Regions from separate parts of the Streptomyces sp. NPDC001068 genome, predicted to be linked through region 1. Evidence: riboswitches for the same ligand, from Rfam matches in the RefSeq annotation. Region 1 holds a riboswitch; each other region holds the start of a gene.
The links. Region 1 has a riboswitch for cobalamin ahead of ACFY3I_RS07960 (CbtB-domain containing protein). Riboswitches for the same ligand answer to the same signal wherever they lie in the genome.
Positions count from the first base shown of each region.

Region 1 (5,438 bases):
GTACGCGGGTTCGCCAGCCGGATGTGCGCGTCCAGCGGGATGACGTCGCCCTTGGGGTCGGCCGCGTAGTCCGGGGTGTCGTGTTCGGCGTCGCCGTCCAGGGGCGCCCCGGACTGCCGGGAACGGCCGAACATCCGCTCCTGCTCGCCGAGCGAGACCCGGTCCCAGAACTCCACCAGCATCCGGATGAGCCGCACCACCTGGTAACTGCCGCCGACCGCCCACCCGGGTTCCCCCGAGTCCGCGCCGACCCAGACCAGCCGGTCCATCTCCCGGGCGCTGCCGGTCTCCGGGTTGGCGGTGCCGTCCTTGAAGCCCAGCAGGTTGCGCGGGGTGCCGGACGGCCGGGGCGGGCTGCTGAACCCGTCCAGGCGCCAGCGGACCTGCATGCCGCCCCTGGTGTGCCGGGCGATGTCGCGCAGGGCGTGCAGGACCGTGTCGGTGTCGTCCGCGTGCAACTGCAAACTGAGGTCGCCGTGGCACCACTCGGGCCTGAGGTCGTCGTCGGGGAAGGCGGGCATCGCGGTCAGCCGGCGCGGCCTCAGTCCGCCGAGCCCGTACCGGTCGTCGAAGAGCGAGGCGCCCACCCCGACGGTCACCGCCAGCGCCCCCGATGGCAGTTCCTCGCCGAGGACACCGGAGTCGGCGGGCGGCGCGGTGACTCCGACCGGGTCCGGGGTGCCGCCCGAGGTGAGGAAACGGGCGCGCGCGGTGAGCGTGCGCAGCAGATCGGCCAGTTCGGCCCGGCCCTCGGCGGTGACGTCGAGCGAGGCGAAGACGGTCGTCCGCCGGGGTGCCGCGATCACGGACCGCTGACGGGCGCCGTGGAAGGGCGCGACGGCGGGCGTCGCCGCGGCGGTCGCGGTGAGCGGCGCGGCCGCGCCGCCGGCGGTCAGTCCGGCGCCCGCCAGCGCCGCGCCCCGCAGGAAGCCGCGGCGGCCGACCCCGCTCCGGCCGGGCTTCTCCTGGCTGCTCACACCGTCCTCCGCGGATCGCACAGGGTCGCCACCGACGCCAGCCGTTCCACCAGGTCCCCGAGTGCCGCGTCGACCTTCTCGCGCTGCCGGTGGCTCAGCTTCCCGAGGGGCGTCCAGGTGCCGTCGTGCTCGAAGGCGTCCAGCGTCCCCGCGACCCGGGCCAGTTCGCTCTCCAGGGCCGGCAGCCCGGCGTACCGGGTGGCCAGCAGCGGGCGCAGCCGGGTCATGACCTGCGCCGTGCCGTCCAGGTTGGCGCGGGCGGTGGCCAGGTTGCTGCCGCTTCCGTAGTCGGTCCGGCCGGTCAGTTCGAACTGCACCGTGTTCTCCAGGATCTCGTGCGCCCGCAGCCCCAACTGGGCCGGGTCCATCCGGGTCTGCGCCCAGTCGTCCCGGAGCGCGGTGACCGACGTGACCAGGCCGTCCGCCGGGCCGCGCAGCCCGCTCGCCGACTCGCCGTGCCACAGGCCGTACTCGATCCGGTGGAAGCCGGTGAAGTCCTTGTCGTGGACCCCGCCGAGCAGGCCCGCGTCCGTGCCGTCGACGGCGCCGTCCGCGTCCCCGAAGGCGTCGTACGCGGCGCCCAGCCGCTCGTACTCGAGGTGGGCCGGCAGCCAGTCGGCGCGGGCGGCGGCCAGGTCGCCGCCGTCGACGGCGTCCCGGAGCCTCGTCGTCAGCCGTACCACGTCGGACAGGCCGCCGCCGATCCACTTCTGGTAGGCGAGCGCCGGCGGGATCAGGTCGTGCTCGGTGACCGGGGCCGCGGCCGGACCGCTCCTGCCCCGCGTGACGCGGACCGTGGGCCCGGTGACCGCGTCGGAGTCGTCCGGGACGCACATGAACGCGTAACTGCCCCTGCCGAGCCGGACGGTGAGTTCCCGGGTGGTGCCGGGGCCGATGTCCTCGACCTCGCCGTAGACGGCCCGGCTGCGCGGGTCCTCCAGGAAGACCTCGGCGGAACCGTCGGTAGGGTTGCGCAGGTCGAAGACCTGGACACCGGGGGCCGGTGCGCTCCAGCCCCGCCCGCAGCGGCTGGGGGACACCTCGACCGTGGTGTGCGGCAGCGTGTTCGGGCCGGCGTGCGCGGGGCGCGGGCCGCGGGCGAGCGCCAGGACTCCGGCCACCAGGCAGACGACGACGACCGCGACGACCGCCCAGGGACGCGGCGACCTCGCGTCGAGGCCGGACAACACCATCCCAGCTCCCGGGTCCGTACCGTTCGTGATCGCCTCATGCTAGGCAGACGTGTTCACCCGAACGGCCGTCCAGGCGAACCCATGACCAAGTGTTCCCTGCCGGTTCACCGGATCTGCCGGGGGTCCGCCCGGCCGGTGCCGGGCGGTCCCGCCACGAGGACGGCACCCCGTGCGGCCACCCGCGGCCGCGCGGCGCGTACCGTGTCGAGAAGATCATCCGTGACCTGCGGGTCCACCGGATCCCGGAAGGAACCTACGAGATCATGCGTGTCACCACGGCCCGAGGGCGTACGGAGGCCATCCGATGAACGACGTCCTGCTGCACACCGCCGGCCGGGTGGGCCGACTCGTCCTCAACCGCCCCAAGGCCCTCAACGCCCTCTCCCACGCCATGGTCCGCGCCATCGACGAGGCGCTCACCGCCTGGGAGCACGACCCCGCCGTGGCGACCGTCGTCCTCACCGGCGCGGGGGAGCGCGGCCTGTGCGCGGGCGGCGACATCCGCGCCGTCCACGACGACGCCCGCGACGGCGACGGCACCGGCGCCGCCGCGTTCTGGCGCGACGAGTACCGCCTCAACGCCCGCATCGCCCGCTACCCCAAGCCCTACGTCGCGATCATGGACGGCATCGTGATGGGCGGCGGAGTCGGCGTCTCCGCGCACGGCAGCGTCCGGATCGCCACCGAGCGTTCCCGGATCGCCATGCCGGAGACCGGCATCGGCTTCGTCCCGGACGTCGGCGGCACCCGCCTGCTCGCCCTCGCCCCCGGCGAACTCGGCACCCACCTCGCCCTGACGGGAGCCCAGATCGGCGCCGCGGACGCCCTGTTGTGCGGGCTCGCCGACCACTGCGTGCCCTCCGAGCGCGTCGAAGGGCTTATCGCCGACCTCGCCGAGCGGCCCGTCCCCGACGCGCTCGCCCGGCACGTGCGACCGGCGCCGGACGGCGAACTGGCCCGTCACCGGGAGTGGATCGACGCCTGCTACACCGCCGGCACGGTCGAGGAGATCGTCCGGCGGCTGCTCGACCACGGCGACCCGGGGGCCAAGGAGGCGGCACACACCCTGCTGTCGAGGTCGCCGACCGCCCTCAAGGTCACGCTCGCCGCGCTGCGCCGGGCCCGGCGGCTCGGTTCGCTCGAGGAGGTCCTCGACCAGGAGTACCGCGTCTCCTGCCGGGCCCTGACCACGCCCGACCTGGTGGAGGGCATCCGCGCCCAGGTCATCGACAAGGACCGTGCCCCCCGTTGGTCGCCGGCCACCCTCGCCGAGGTCACCGACGCCGACGTGCAGCGGTACTTCGCCCCGCTCGGCGAGCGCGAACTGGGGCTCGCCTGACCCAACGGTTCCGGTCACCGCCGCCCCGGTGGCCCCGAAACGTGCCGGCCGGCGGGAGAGGAAGATCACGCCAGGTGGGCGCGGTCTTGGCCGTGCCCCTGACACGCGGTACGGTCGGTCCGATATCGACGACGCCAGAACGGAAGCCGGTGGAAGTCCGGCACGGTCGCGCCACTGTGTGCGAGAACCCCCGGGGATCTCGCGAGTCAGACCCGTAGCCGTCGTCAAGTGCACCACCGAGATGGGACGCGAACTCCCAGAGGAGGTTCTGCCATGGCGCAGACCGTCGCGCAGCCGACAGCCACCACCCCCGTCGTTCCCGCCAAGCTGCCGCTGAGCGCGATAGCTCCGTGGGCGGTCTTCTTCGGCATCCTCATGATCGTCCTGCTCTACTTCGTCGGCGCCGAGCAGGGCGCCACCTCCGTGTTCAGCGGCACGGACGTCCACGAGTGGGTGCACGACGCCCGCCACCTCCTCGGCTTCCCCTGCCACTGACGTAAGGGACGCCGCACGCCCATGAACTCCGCAACGGTAAGAAACCTCCTGTGGCGGGGCATGCTCGCCGGCCTCGTCGCCGGTGCGCTCGCCCTGGTCGTCGCCTACCTCCTCGGTGAGCCGAACGTCGACAAGGCGATCAGCTTCGAGGACGCCCACTCGCACGAGCACGAGATGGAGGTCGTCTCCCGCTCCCTGCAGTCCACCGCGGGCCTGGCCACCGGTGTGCTGGTCTACGGGGTCGCGTTCGGCGGCATCGCCGCGCTCGCCTACTGCTTCGCCCTCGGCCGCGTCGGCCGCTTCTCGCCCCGGGCGACGGCACTGCTGCTGTCCGGCTGCGCGCTGCTCGCCGTGTACGTCGTGCCGTTCCTGAAGTACCCGGCCAACCCGCCGTCGGTGGGCGACCCGGACACCATCGGCAAGCGGACCACGCTGTACTTCCTGATGATGGTGCTCAGCGTGCTGCTGGCGGTCGCCGCCACCATCCTGGGCAAGCGGCTGGCGCCCAGCCTCGGCACCTGGTGGGCGACCATGGTCGCGGTGGCCGCCTTCGCCGTGGTCATCGCGCTCGCCTACCGGTTCCTGCCCGCCATCAACGAGGTGCCGGCGGACTTCCCGGCCACCCTGCTGTGGCGGTTCCGGGTCTCCGCGCTCGCCATCCAGCTGGTGCTGTGGGGCGGCTTCGGCCTGCTCTTCGGCGAGTTGGCGGAGCGGCAGCTCAACCCGCGGCCCGCGAAGGCCCCGGCCGGACGGACGGTTCCCGCCGCGCACTGAACGACTCACGTCACGCGAGGGCCCCTCGGAACCACCCGGGGGCCCTCTCGCGTCCCCGGGCGGCGGCCCGCCGGGGAAGAGGCCCGGCCCCGGTGCCGTGAACCGGCCGTGAACCCGCCGTGTCCTCGGCGTCCGGACCGGAGCCGCGCTCGCCTCCACCGCCGCCGACAGGGAAGGATGGGCCTCCAGCGATCGATCAACGACTGCGGAGGAAGTGGACTCATGCCACATGAGCGAGCGGGCCGGCCGGCCGCTCCGGAGGACCTCGTCGACGTGGCCCGGCTGGTCACGGCGTACTACGCACGGCACCCCGAGCCGGCCGACCCGGCCCAGCGGGTGGCGTTCGGCACCTCCGGGCACCGCGGTTCGTCACTGGCGACCGCCTTCAACGAGGACCACATCGCGGCCACCAGCCAGGCCATCTGCGAGTACCGCGGCGGTCAGGGCACCGACGGCCCCCTCTTCCTGGGTGCCGACACGCACGCCCTGTCCGAGCCCGCGAAGGTGACCGCCCTGGAGGTGTTCGCGGCCAACGGCGTCACCGTCCTCGTCGACAGCGCCGACGGCTACACGCCGACCCCCGCCGTCTCACACGCCATCCTCACCCACAACCGCGGCCGCACCACCGGCCTCGCGGACGGCGTCGTGGTCACCCCGTCG
Region 1 covers NZ_JBIAYD010000002.1:639,362-644,799, reverse strand. Annotated here, with positions in the region: gene efeB (iron uptake transporter deferrochelatase/peroxidase subunit) at 1-977, opposite strand, end outside; gene ACFY3I_RS07975 (EfeM/EfeO family lipoprotein) at 974-2,170, opposite strand; partial or broken gene ACFY3I_RS07970 (acyl-CoA dehydrogenase family protein) at 2,368-2,478, shown strand; gene ACFY3I_RS07965 (enoyl-CoA hydratase/isomerase family protein) at 2,475-3,509, shown strand; cobalamin riboswitch at 3,608-3,747, shown strand; gene ACFY3I_RS07960 (CbtB-domain containing protein) at 3,783-4,004, shown strand; gene ACFY3I_RS07955 (CbtA family protein) at 4,026-4,778, shown strand; gene pgm (phosphoglucomutase (alpha-D-glucose-1,6-bisphosphate-dependent)) at 5,001-5,438, shown strand, end outside.

Region 2 (5,438 bases), on a different contig from region 1:
AACGGACGAACGGGCCGCCGGGCCCGATTCGGTACGGCGGCCCGGCCCGTCCGCGCGCCCGGATACTCCACAGACGTCACCAGACACCACAGGGACCATCTCAGTTCACCTTCCGTTCATTCAGGTTTCCTACGGTCCAACAGCTGATGACCTCTAAAGATTGTCTGGGTAAATGGAAAGCTTCTCGCTGATCCTCGCGATTGTGGTGGTGACCGCACTCGCGTTCGATTTCACGAACGGTTTCCACGACACCGCCAACGCGATGGCCACGACCATCTCGACCGGCGCGCTCAAGCCCAAGATCGCGGTGACCATGTCCGCCGCGCTCAACCTGGTGGGCGCCTTCCTCTCCGTGGAGGTCGCCAACACGATCTCCAAGGGCCTCGTCGACGAGAACGGCATCCGGCCCGAGGTCATCTTCGCCGCCCTCGTCGGCGCGATCCTCTGGAACCTGGTGACCTGGCTGGTGGGCCTGCCCTCCAGCTCCTCGCACGCCCTGATGGGCGGCCTTGTCGGCGCCACCGTCGCCTCCGCCGGCTTCGGCGCGGTGCACGGCGACGTCCTGGTCACCAAGATCCTGCTGCCGGCGGTCGCCGCTCCCGTCGTCGCGGGCCTCGCGGCGATGCTCGCCACCCGCCTTTCCTACGGGATCGGCGGGAACGCCGACGACAACGCCACCCGCAAGGGCTACCGCGCCGGCCAGATCGCCTCCGCCGGCCTCGTCTCACTCGCCCACGGCACCAACGACGCGCAGAAGACGATGGGCATCATCACCCTCGCGCTGATCGCGGGCGGCTCCGTCGCGCCCGGCTCGAACCCTCCCACCTGGGTCATCCTCTCCGCCGGCCTGGCGATCGCGCTCGGCACCTACATCGGCGGCTGGCGGATCATCCGCACCATGGGCAAGGGCCTGACCGACCTCCAGCCGCGGCAGGGCTTCGCCGCCCAGACCAGCGCGGCCACCGCCATCCTGGCCTCCTCCCACCTCGGCTTCTCGCTCTCCACCACGCACGTCGTCTCCGGCTCCGTGATGGGCGCGGGCCTGGGCCGCAAGGGCGGCACGGTCCGCTGGTCCACCGCGACCCGCATGATGGTCGCCTGGGTGCTCACCCTCCCCGCGGCCGCGGCCGTCGGCGCGCTCGCCGAGTCCGTGACCGACCTCGGCGACTGGGGCACGGCGGCCGTCGCCGTCTTCCTCGTCGCCGCGAGCGCCGCGATCTGGAAGCTCTCCCGCCGCCAGGTGGTGGACAGCGCGAACGTCAACGACACCGACGGCACCGAGCCGTCCGGCGTGGTGACCGCGGCGATGGCCGCCGTGACCCCGCCGCCCGCGGGCCCGGTCGCCGACGCCCTGACGGCCACCATCCCCTCCCCCGCCGCTCCCGCCGCCGACCCGGCCGCGACCGTCTGACACCCGAGGAAGAACCCGACATGAACATCGACTGGGCAGCCATCGGCTCCGTCTTCGGCGTCAGCCTCGTGGTCACCGTGGGCATGGTCGCCCTCTTCACCCTCGGCATCAAGGGCCTGTCCGCCCGCGAACGCGCCACGGCCCAGGGCGACTCCGCGGCCCTGGCCGTGACCGCCGCCTACCTGTGCTTCGCGGCCTGCGCGGCCGTCGTCGCCTACGGCATCCACCTGATCGTCGCCAAGTCCTGACCTACGCCGAGTCCTGACCGTCGCAAGGTCCCGGCCGTGGCAACGGCCCTGCCGGACCGGTCGCCGGCGGCCTCCGAAGGCTCCTTCCCGATCCGTCGGGAAGGAGCCTTCGACATGCCCCACGAACCCCGCTGGACCACCGGTGTGGGCCTTCCCACACACTCCCCTCGCAGGTCAACGGCAAGTTGACGGCTCTTCCGGGGGCGTGGTGGACTTCCGGAGCCAAGTACGGCGGCAAGAGAGGAAGCCGGTGCGAATCCGGCGCGGTCCCGCCACTGTCACCGGGGTAACAACCCCCGGGAGCCAGGAACTCTCACCGCCGGTCTCGTCGAACCAGGGCGTGGACACCCTGAGTGAGGACATATCGCCATGCGCGGCTGCCGAACGAGGTTGAGTACCCGGACCGTTCACGCCCCCGCGGCCGGCTGAGCCGATGGGTGCCGGTCGCGTCTTCGCGTACGGCGCCGCCGCCGGCCTTCTCGGTGACCTGCTGCTCGGCGATCCTCGCCGCGGGCATCCGGTCGCCGCGTTCGGCCGGGCGGCAGGAGCCGTCGAACGGGTGCTGTGGCGGGACGACCGCGGCTGGGGCTCCCTGCACACCGCGGTCTGCGCCGGTGGCGCCGTGACGCTGGGCGTCCTGGCCCAGCGTGCCCTGCGGCCGTCCGCCGCCGCCTCCGTCGCGCTCACCGCGACCGCCACCTGGGCCGTGGTCGGGGGCACTTCGCTCGCCCGCGAGGCCGGTGCCGTCGGGCGCGCCCTGCGGGCCGGGGACGTCGAGGCCGCCCGGGCCCGGCTGCCCCATCTGTGCGGGCGCGATCCGCAGGCCCTGGACGCCGACGGGATCGCCCGGGCCGTCGTGGAGTCGGTCGCCGAGAACACCAGCGACGCGGTCGTGGGCGCGCTGGTGTGGGGAGCCCTCGCCGGGGTGCCGGGGCTGCTCGGGTTCCGGGCCGTCAACACCCTGGACGCGATGGTGGGTCACCGGTCCGCCCGGTACCGGCGGTACGGGTGGGCCTCCGCGCGGCTGGACGACGTGGCGGGATGGCCGGGGGCACGGCTCACCGCCGCGCTGGCGGCCGCCGCCGGCGACGACACCGCGGGAGCCGTGCGGGCCTGGCGGTCCGACGCGGCGAAGCATCCGAGCCCCAACGCGGGGCCGGTGGAGGCGTCGTTCGCGGGAGCGCTCGGGGTGCGGCTCGGAGGGACGCTGTCGTACGGGGGGCGCATCGAGCACCGGCCGGTGCTGAACGGGGAGGGACGGGCTGTGGAAGTCGCCGACATCGAGCGGGCGGTACGGCTGTCGCGCCGGGTGGGATGGCTGGCGCTCGGCGTGAGCGCGGCCGCGGCCCTGGCGCGCGGGGCGCTCTCGGGGAGGGCCTCATGAACAACGGCGGTCTCCTCGTCGCCGGTACCACCTCCGACGCCGGCAAGAGCGTCGTCACCGCCGGGATCTGCCGGTGGCTGGTCCGGCAGGGCGTCAGGGTCGCGCCGTTCAAGGCGCAGAACATGTCCCTCAACTCCTTCGTCACCCGCGAGGGCGCCGAGATCGGGCGGGCGCAGGCCATGCAGGCGCAGGCCTGCCGCGTCGAGCCGACCGCGCTGATGAACCCCGTGCTGCTCAAGCCGGGCGGCGAGCAGAGCAGTCAGGTCGTGCTGCTCGGCAAGCCGGTCGGTGAGCTCAGCGCGCGCGGCTACCACGGCGGACGGCGGCAGAAGCTGCTCGGCACCGTGCTCGACTGCCTCGCCGAGTTGCGGGGCACGTATGACGCGGTGATCTGTGAGGGGGCGGGCAGTCCGGCGGAGATCAACCTGCGCCGGACCGACATCGTGAACATGGGGATCGCGCGCAACGCGCGGATTCCCGTCCTCGTCGTCGGCGACATCGACCGCGGGGGCGTGTTCGCCTCCTTCTTCGGCACCGTCGCCCTGCTCTCGCCCGAGGACCAGGCCCTGGTCTCCGGGTTCCTCGTCAACAAGTTCCGTGGCGACGTCTCCCTGCTGGAGCCGGGCCTCGACATGCTGCACGGGCTGACCGGACGCCGGACGTACGGCGTGCTCCCCTTCCGGCACGGGCTCGGGATCGACGAGGAGGACGGGCTCAGGGTGTCGCTGCGCGGGACGGTACGGGAGTCGGACACCGCGCCGCCCGTCGGCGAGGACGTGCTCCGGGTCGCCGTCTGCGCGATCCCCCTGATGTCCAACTTCACCGACGTGGACGCGCTGGCCGCCGAACCGGGTGTCGTGGTGCGGTTCGTGGACCGGCCGGAGGAACTCGCCGACGCCGACCTCGTCGTCGTCCCCGGTACCCGGGGCACGGTCCGCGCCCTGGAGTGGCTGCGCGAGCGGGGGCTCGCGGAGGCGTTGCGCCGCCGGGCCGCCGAGGGGCGGCCCGTGCTCGGGGTCTGCGGCGGCTTCCAGGTCCTCGGGGAGCACATCGAGGACGAGGTGGAGAGCCGGCGGGGGCACGTGGACGGACTGGGGATCCTGCCCGTACGCGTCCGGTTCGCCCGGGAGAAGACACTGACCCGGCCCGTCGGCGAGGCCCTCGGCGAGCGGGTCGAGGGGTACGAGATCCATCACGGGGTCGCCGAAGTCACCGGCGGAGAAGCCTTCCTGGACGGTTGCCGGGTCGGACAGACCTGGGGCACCCACTGGCACGGCTCCCTGGAGTCGGACGGTTTCCGCCGGGCCTTCCTGCGCGAGGTCGCGGCCGCCGCGGGCCGCCGGTTCGTGCCGGCCCCCGACACCTCGTTCGCCGCGCTGCGCGAGGAGCAGCTCGACCGGCTCGGCGACCTGATCGAACAGCACGCGGACACCGACGCGCTCTGGCGGCTCATCGAGTCGGGCGCGCCGCAAGGACTGCCTTTCATTCCACCGGGAGCGCCCGCATGAGCACTGTGTTGTTGTTGTCGACCGCCGACACCGATCTGCTGGCGGCCCGGGCCGCCGCCGGTGCCGACTACCGGATCGGCAATCCGACGCGCGTCGACGTCGCGGCGGAGCTGCCCGCGCTGATCGCGGGCGCGGACATCGCCGTCGTACGGCTGCTCGGCGGCAAGCGGGCCTGGGAGGACGGGCTCGCCGCGCTGCGGGCCGCCGGGATCCCGACCGTGCTGCTCGGCGGCGAGGCCGTGCCGGACGCCGAGCTGATGGCCGAGTCCTCGGTGCCCGCCGGTGTGGTCGCGGAGGCGCTGCGCTATCTCGTCGAGGGCGGCCCCGAGAACCTGCTGGAGCTGTCCCGGTTCCTGTCCGACACCGTGCTGCTGACCGGTGAGGGGTTCACCGAGCCCCGGAAGATGCCCGAGTTCGGGGTGCACGGCGGTCACCATCTCCGGGAGGGGCGGCCCACGGTCGGGGTGCTCTTCTACCGGGCCCACGAACTCAGCGGCAACACCGCCTTCGTGGACACCCTGTGCGAGGCGATCGAGGCGCGGGGCGCCAACGCCCTTCCCGTGTACTGCGGTTCGCTGCGCGGCGCGGACGCCGGGCTGTACGAGATCCTGGCCGGGGCGGACGCGCTGGTCGCCACCGTGCTGGCGGCCGGCGGCACCCACGCCTCGCAGGCCTCGGCCGGCGGCGACGAGGAGGCCTGGGACGTCGGGGCGCTCGCCGACCTGAACGTGCCCGTGCTGCAGGGGCTGTGCCTGACCTCCTCCCGGCAGGCCTGGGACGACTCCGACGCCGCGCTCTCCCCCATGGACGCGGCGATGCAGGTCGCCATCCCGGAGTTCGACGGCCGTCTGATCACCGTGCCGTTCTCCTTCAAGGAGCAGGGCCCG
Region 2 covers NZ_JBIAYD010000004.1:546,784-552,221, reverse strand. Annotated here, with positions in the region: gene ACFY3I_RS14770 (anion permease) at 173-1,411, shown strand; gene ACFY3I_RS14765 (hypothetical protein) at 1,432-1,659, shown strand; cobalamin riboswitch at 1,851-1,993, shown strand; gene ACFY3I_RS14760 (cobalamin biosynthesis protein) at 2,093-3,043, shown strand; gene ACFY3I_RS14755 (cobyric acid synthase) at 3,040-4,551, shown strand; gene cobN (cobaltochelatase subunit CobN) at 4,548-5,438, shown strand, end outside.
Region 2: another riboswitch for cobalamin. It lies ahead of ACFY3I_RS14760 (cobalamin biosynthesis protein); the one in region 1 lies ahead of ACFY3I_RS07960 (CbtB-domain containing protein).

Region 3 (5,438 bases), on a different contig from region 1:
TGGATATCGCCTCGCTGGCGAGCGACCATTTCCTGGCAGAGCAGCAGTTGAAAAAGCTCGAGGCGTACGACGAGCCGCTGGCCGCCTTCTTCTATGCCCTGAAAGTCAGTGGCTTCATCAATAATGAACCCAACCAGGAGGGAGTACAGCGGGCTCTGGAGCATCTCAGGCGGAATCCCCTCCGGCTCCAAGACGAACGCTGTGTGCGCCTTGCCGTTGATCTGCTGTGGTTCGCGCGAACCGGTGAGCGCTTCCTCTCGGGTGAGCGACAGACCCTGCCGTTGGATCAGGCTGCCTGGCAGGAATGCCTCGAGCTCACGGAGCTTGCGTCGGCCTACGACGCGATGCCTTCGCTCAGGGTCCACTTCATGCGCGCGCTGGCGCTCTTCCACCTGGGCAGCATCGACAGGGCGATTGAGGCGTTCCGGGACCTGGACCGCCTCTCACTGGAGCAGCGGGATCGCCGCCGCGTGATCAACGTCTACGTGTCGAGCTGGGAGGACGGTGCTCCCCGAGTCTTCAGGGCCAGAGTCCTCCGGGTCGACGCGAACTTCCGAGGCGGTCGCTGTTGGGTCGATGGGTACCAGAGGGAGCTCCCCTTCGACCCGTCCGGCTTCGGACCCGATCAGGCCGTGGAAGGCAGGACTCTTGACGCCTACATCTCGTTCAACATGATCGGTCCGCGGTTGGAGCCCCCGCGAGAACCTGGAGAGCGTCGTGGGCCCACGCTTCTGGGTCCTGCCGCCCATCGGCGGAGCAATGTGCGAGGTGCACGGTGACAACGACGCAGTCCACCCCGCCGGTCGCGCCCGCGGCCGCCTGGAATCGCATCGCCGGCGTCCATCGCAATCTTGACCGGCTCGCCCGCCATCTGTTGAGGCGCTCAGCTGGCACAGATGTCAGTCTGCCTCCACCCGACTTCACCCACCCGCAGACCGCTTTCTTCTTCGCCACGATATGGATGCGGGCGTGGTACTCGGAGGCATGGGCAGCGTCCAGCAGGTGGCTCTACGAACAGGCCGCGGCCCTGGGGCACACGCCGCCCGAGAAGGACTTTGCGGACACGATGCGCCGGTTGCGCGCGTTCCTGGTCCATCACATGGACGCCTCGGTGTCCGAGGGCGAGGATACCGAGCGAATTTGCAATGAGTGGTTCGAGCGGGCCTGCGGGTCCGTTGTGCCCCAGTCCACCATTGAATGGCAGCACTGCTTGGCCAGGCTGCTTGAACAGAACGAGGCGTATGCCCACTTCATGCTGGCCATAGCCAAGTCCGTCGAGCGTAGTCCGGAGAAGTCCACGCTGGTGTTGCAGTGGCGTGCCGCCTTGGAGCGTCAGGACTATCCGCGCTACAGGCAAAGCCTTCAGGAGGCTGCGGGAGACCTGGGGCTTCAGCGGTTCAATGATCAGAAGTTGAACAGCATCCATGCTAGGTACCGGGTGCGGTGGGCGAAGGCACTTGAGAAGCTGGCGCACGATGCCGACTTCGACCGTGAGATCCGCCTGCGCGCCGAGTGGGCACTTCTCGCCGACACGACCGGAGTCCTGATCGTCTCCGCCTCGGACGTCATAGAGGCGCTCGGCCTTTCGCCTGGTCCCCAGGTGGCCCGCGCCCTGCGTCTCGCACAGGTCCTCCGGGAGTTCCACCCTGACGACTCGGCCGAGCAGCTTCTGCAGCGCCTTTCCGTGCAGTGGGTCGCTATAAGTCAGTAGCTGCACGCGTCGACAACGCCAGGGGGATGGGCCACGGATCGGAAGCGCGGCCTATCCCCTGCGATGGGAAAGACCAGCCCACGGATCGCCGAAATGGACAGCGCACGACCGCGATGGTGAGGGTCCTGGAACGCCACCGGTGTTTACCGCGATGCACTTTATCGCCGTCGCGCTGACGCTCTAGGTGCCCACAGGGGCACTCAGAGCACCGGGAACCAATCCTGAGCTGCGGTTATGCCTTCCCCGCTTAACATGACGTTTTTCTGATGACGCATTATGTGGAGAGTGTGGTGATCCCGGAGGCTGCCGGGAAGCGTGCCTGACCTGCTGTTTTGCCCATGCGCGTAATGTGCGGTGTGGCCGGTGTCACGGGCCGGATGGCAGGAGGATCGAACGGCTGTGCGTGCACGTCGTCCCTGGTGAGGTCCTCGGGCTTTCAGTGTCCGCGGGGGCGGCGGGAGATCGTCTGGGGGAGCTTTCCCGTCCCCCAGCAGCCGTCGAGGATCTCGAGCAGGTTCTCGGGGTCGCGGAAGACCTCGGCGATCCGGTCGCCGTACTGGTCAAGGAGCGGGTCGCTTCGGACCATCTGCCCGTACGCCGGACTTGATAGCCTCGACGTGCCAGTCGAACCACGTCCGTGGTCAGGGAATCCGGTGGGAATCCGGAGCTGACGCGCAGCGGTGAGGGGGACGGGCGGGGCACGCGAGCCACTGGGAGACCGGGAAGGCGTCCCGGCCGGAGGAACCCGAGTCCGAAGACCTGCTGGCACCTCCGTGCCCCGGCGCGGAGGACGTCCGCAGGCCAGGCTCCGCGTACGAGCCCCGACACCCGCCGAGGCATGCCGTGCAGTTCCGCGCTCCCGCGACCCCGTCCGTCCTTCCGGCGCAGGGGGTGAGCCCGATGTCCCGGCCGCGACCCGAGGCAGGACGTTCGGCGAACCCCGCGGCCACACCGGCACCCTGCCGTGTCGTGGTCTGCCGGGACTGCTGCTGCGGCACCCCGAAGGTCACCGGGGTGGATCACGACCGGCAGTTGGCGCGCCTGTCGGAGCAGGTTCCCGTGCGGGTCTCGGACTGCCTCGACGTGTGCGAGCACGCCAACGTGATCGTCGTCCAGCCCTCGGCCGCCGCGCGCGCCGCGGGAGCCCGCCCGGTCTGGCTCGGCCTGGTCAACGATCCCGAGGCCACCGAGGACGTCGCCGCCTGGGTGCGGGCCGGCGGGCCGGGCATCGCGCCCTGTCCCGACATCCTCGAGCTGTACGTCTTCACCCCGCCGGGCAGGGCGAGTTGACCGGTCGGCGTGACCGAGGCCGGGGAGTTCCCGGGCGGGGGGTGACGGGAAGCGCGTACGGCTGCCCGACGGCGCCCGCGGGCGGTCGGGGTGGTCAGGTGGCGGCCTCGCAGCGACGGCCGGCCGCCTCGTCGCCGATCTCCCGGTAGGTCCGGGCGGCCCGCTCGTAGTAGGGGCGGCCTTCGTCCTCCAGCAGGGCTCCCAGTGTCTCCAGGGCTTCGGCCTGACGGAAGTTCGGCTGGAGCTTCTCCATCAGCTCCACCGCCTCGGTGAGGGCGGCGACCGCCTCGGCGCGGCGGTCGAGGTCCGCCAGGCACTGTCCGATGCGCGCCAGCACGTACGGCCGGCACTGTGCCGCGATGGTGGGCGTCATGCCCGAACTCCCGTCGCCGATCAGGTCGAGCGTCCCGCGGTACTGCCGCAGGGCTTCGGCGGTACGCCCCTGCTTCCTGCGGCAGTGGCCGATCTGGGAGAGGGTCTGCACGTACGCGTCGATGTCGCCGGCCGCCTGGAACATCCCCGCGGCCACGGCCGCCGACGCCGCGGCCTCGTCGGGTCGGTCGAGCGCCAGCAGGGCACGCGAGGTGTAGTCGTGTGCCGCGGCGACCTGTTGGGCGGCACCGCTCCGCTCGGCGAGTTCCAGTGCCCGCGCGGTGCAGCGGAGCATGGCCTCGGGGTCGCTGGGCGGCACCCAGTGGACCCAGGCGAGGTAGTTGAGCTGCGTCGCCTGCTGTACGGGGTCGGCGAGGGCGACGGCGGCCTCCGCGCCGAGAGAGAAGACTTCACGCCAGTGGGGGGCATGGGCCCAGCGGTCGGAGAACCAGTGCATCGACTCGGCGCAGTCCAGGACCGGTCGATGCCGGCCGGCGGCCGACGCGGAGCGCAGTGCTCCGAGCCAGTTCTCCACCTCCGCCCGCAGCCAGTCCTCCGCTTCCTCCGTGCTGCCGAGGGCGGGGACGTCCGGGTCGGGGCGGCCGTAGCCGGGCTCGAACCAGCGTCCGGCGGCCGTCGCCGTCCGCAACAGCCACACCGTCACCCGTTCCCGGACGGCCGCGGCGGCGTCGCCCTCCTCCGCCTGGAGCCGGTCGCGGGCGAAGAGCCGGACGAGGTCGTGGAACCGGTACCTTCCCGCCCCGGCGTCCTGGAGGAGGCCGAGGTCCACGAGGTCGTCCAGCGCCTCCCAGGCGTCCCCGAGCGGGAGTCCGCCGGCCACCGAGGCCAGTTCGGCGCCGAAGTCCCGCCCCGGCAGCACCGCCAGTCTTCGGAAGACCTGCCGTGCCGAGGGGGTCAGCTGTTCGTAGGACATCATGAACGCGGCGGCGATCCGCAGGTCCCCCGCCCTGAACTGGTCGAGGCGGTGTTCCTCGGGGGCGAGCCGGGCGGCCAGTTCCGCGGCATCCCAGTCGGGCCGGCTGAGCAGCCGGTTCCCGATGATCCGCAGCGCGAGGGGCAGGCCCCCGCAGCTCTCGGCGAGCCGGGTGAGGGCCGCGCCGTCGACGGTCCGCCCGTTCAGGATCCCGGCCAGCAGGTTCGTGGACTCGGCCGGCCCGAGCGGCCCGAGGGCCAGCCTGCGCACGCCCTCCAGACCGGCCAGCAGCCGCCTGGTGGTGACCAGGACCCGGCTCGTGCCGCCGCCGGGCAGGAGCGGGCGTACCTGTTCCTCGGACCCGGCGTTGTCGAGGACGACCAGGATGCGGCGGTCCCGCATCAACGACCGGTAGAGCGAGGCCCGCTCATGGACGTCGGGCGGGATCCGCTGGTCGGGCACACCGAGGGCACGCAGCAACGCCCGCAGGGCGTCGGGGACGGGCAGCGGGCGTTGCGAGATCCCGAACAGGTCGAGGAAGACGGCCCCGTCGGGGAAGCTCGGCAGTAACGCATGGGCGGCGCGGACGGCGAACGTGGTCTTGCCGAGGCCCGCGGATCCGGTGACCAGCCCGACGACGCCGACGCCGGGCGCGCTCTCGGCGTAGACCAGATCGCTCACCCAGATCAGCTCCCGCGAGCGGCCGGTGAAGTCCGCCACCACGCGGGGCAGTTCGTGGAGTCCGGCGGCCGGACGGCTCCAGTGGTCCGCCAGCCTGCCGTCCCGGGCCAGTTCCAGGAACCGGGTACGGGTGTCGCCGGCGAGCTTCAGCGCGTCGGCCAGCGCGGTGACGGTGCGGTGCCGTGGACCTCTGCTCCGGCCGCGCTCGATGTCCGACAGCGTGCGGGCGCTGACCCCTGAGGCCTCGGCCAGCTGTTCGAGCGTCAGGTGTGCCGCACGCCGATGGCCGCGCAGCAGCTCGGCGAAGCCGTTCTGTGTCGTGATGGGTCACTCCTGCCGGACAACCGCGAGACGGAGGTCCCATGATGGAAGTCCGCACCCCGGGCAAACACGGACGGCGGCGCACCCCGGGCAGGACAGGAGCGCACCCGTCGGCTACCGGCCCCGCCG
Region 3 covers NZ_JBIAYD010000001.1:1,041,995-1,047,432, reverse strand. Annotated here, with positions in the region: gene ACFY3I_RS04570 (hypothetical protein) at 1-779, shown strand, start outside; gene ACFY3I_RS04565 (hypothetical protein) at 776-1,711, shown strand; gene ACFY3I_RS04560 (hypothetical protein) at 2,148-2,297, opposite strand; cobalamin riboswitch at 2,316-2,493, shown strand; gene ACFY3I_RS04555 ((2Fe-2S) ferredoxin domain-containing protein) at 2,612-3,001, shown strand; gene ACFY3I_RS04550 (NB-ARC domain-containing protein) at 3,096-5,030, opposite strand; partial or broken gene ACFY3I_RS04545 (helix-turn-helix domain-containing protein) at 5,121-5,282, opposite strand; gene ACFY3I_RS04540 (helix-turn-helix domain-containing protein) at 5,424-5,438, opposite strand, start outside.
Region 3: another riboswitch for cobalamin. It lies ahead of ACFY3I_RS04555 ((2Fe-2S) ferredoxin domain-containing protein); the one in region 1 lies ahead of ACFY3I_RS07960 (CbtB-domain containing protein).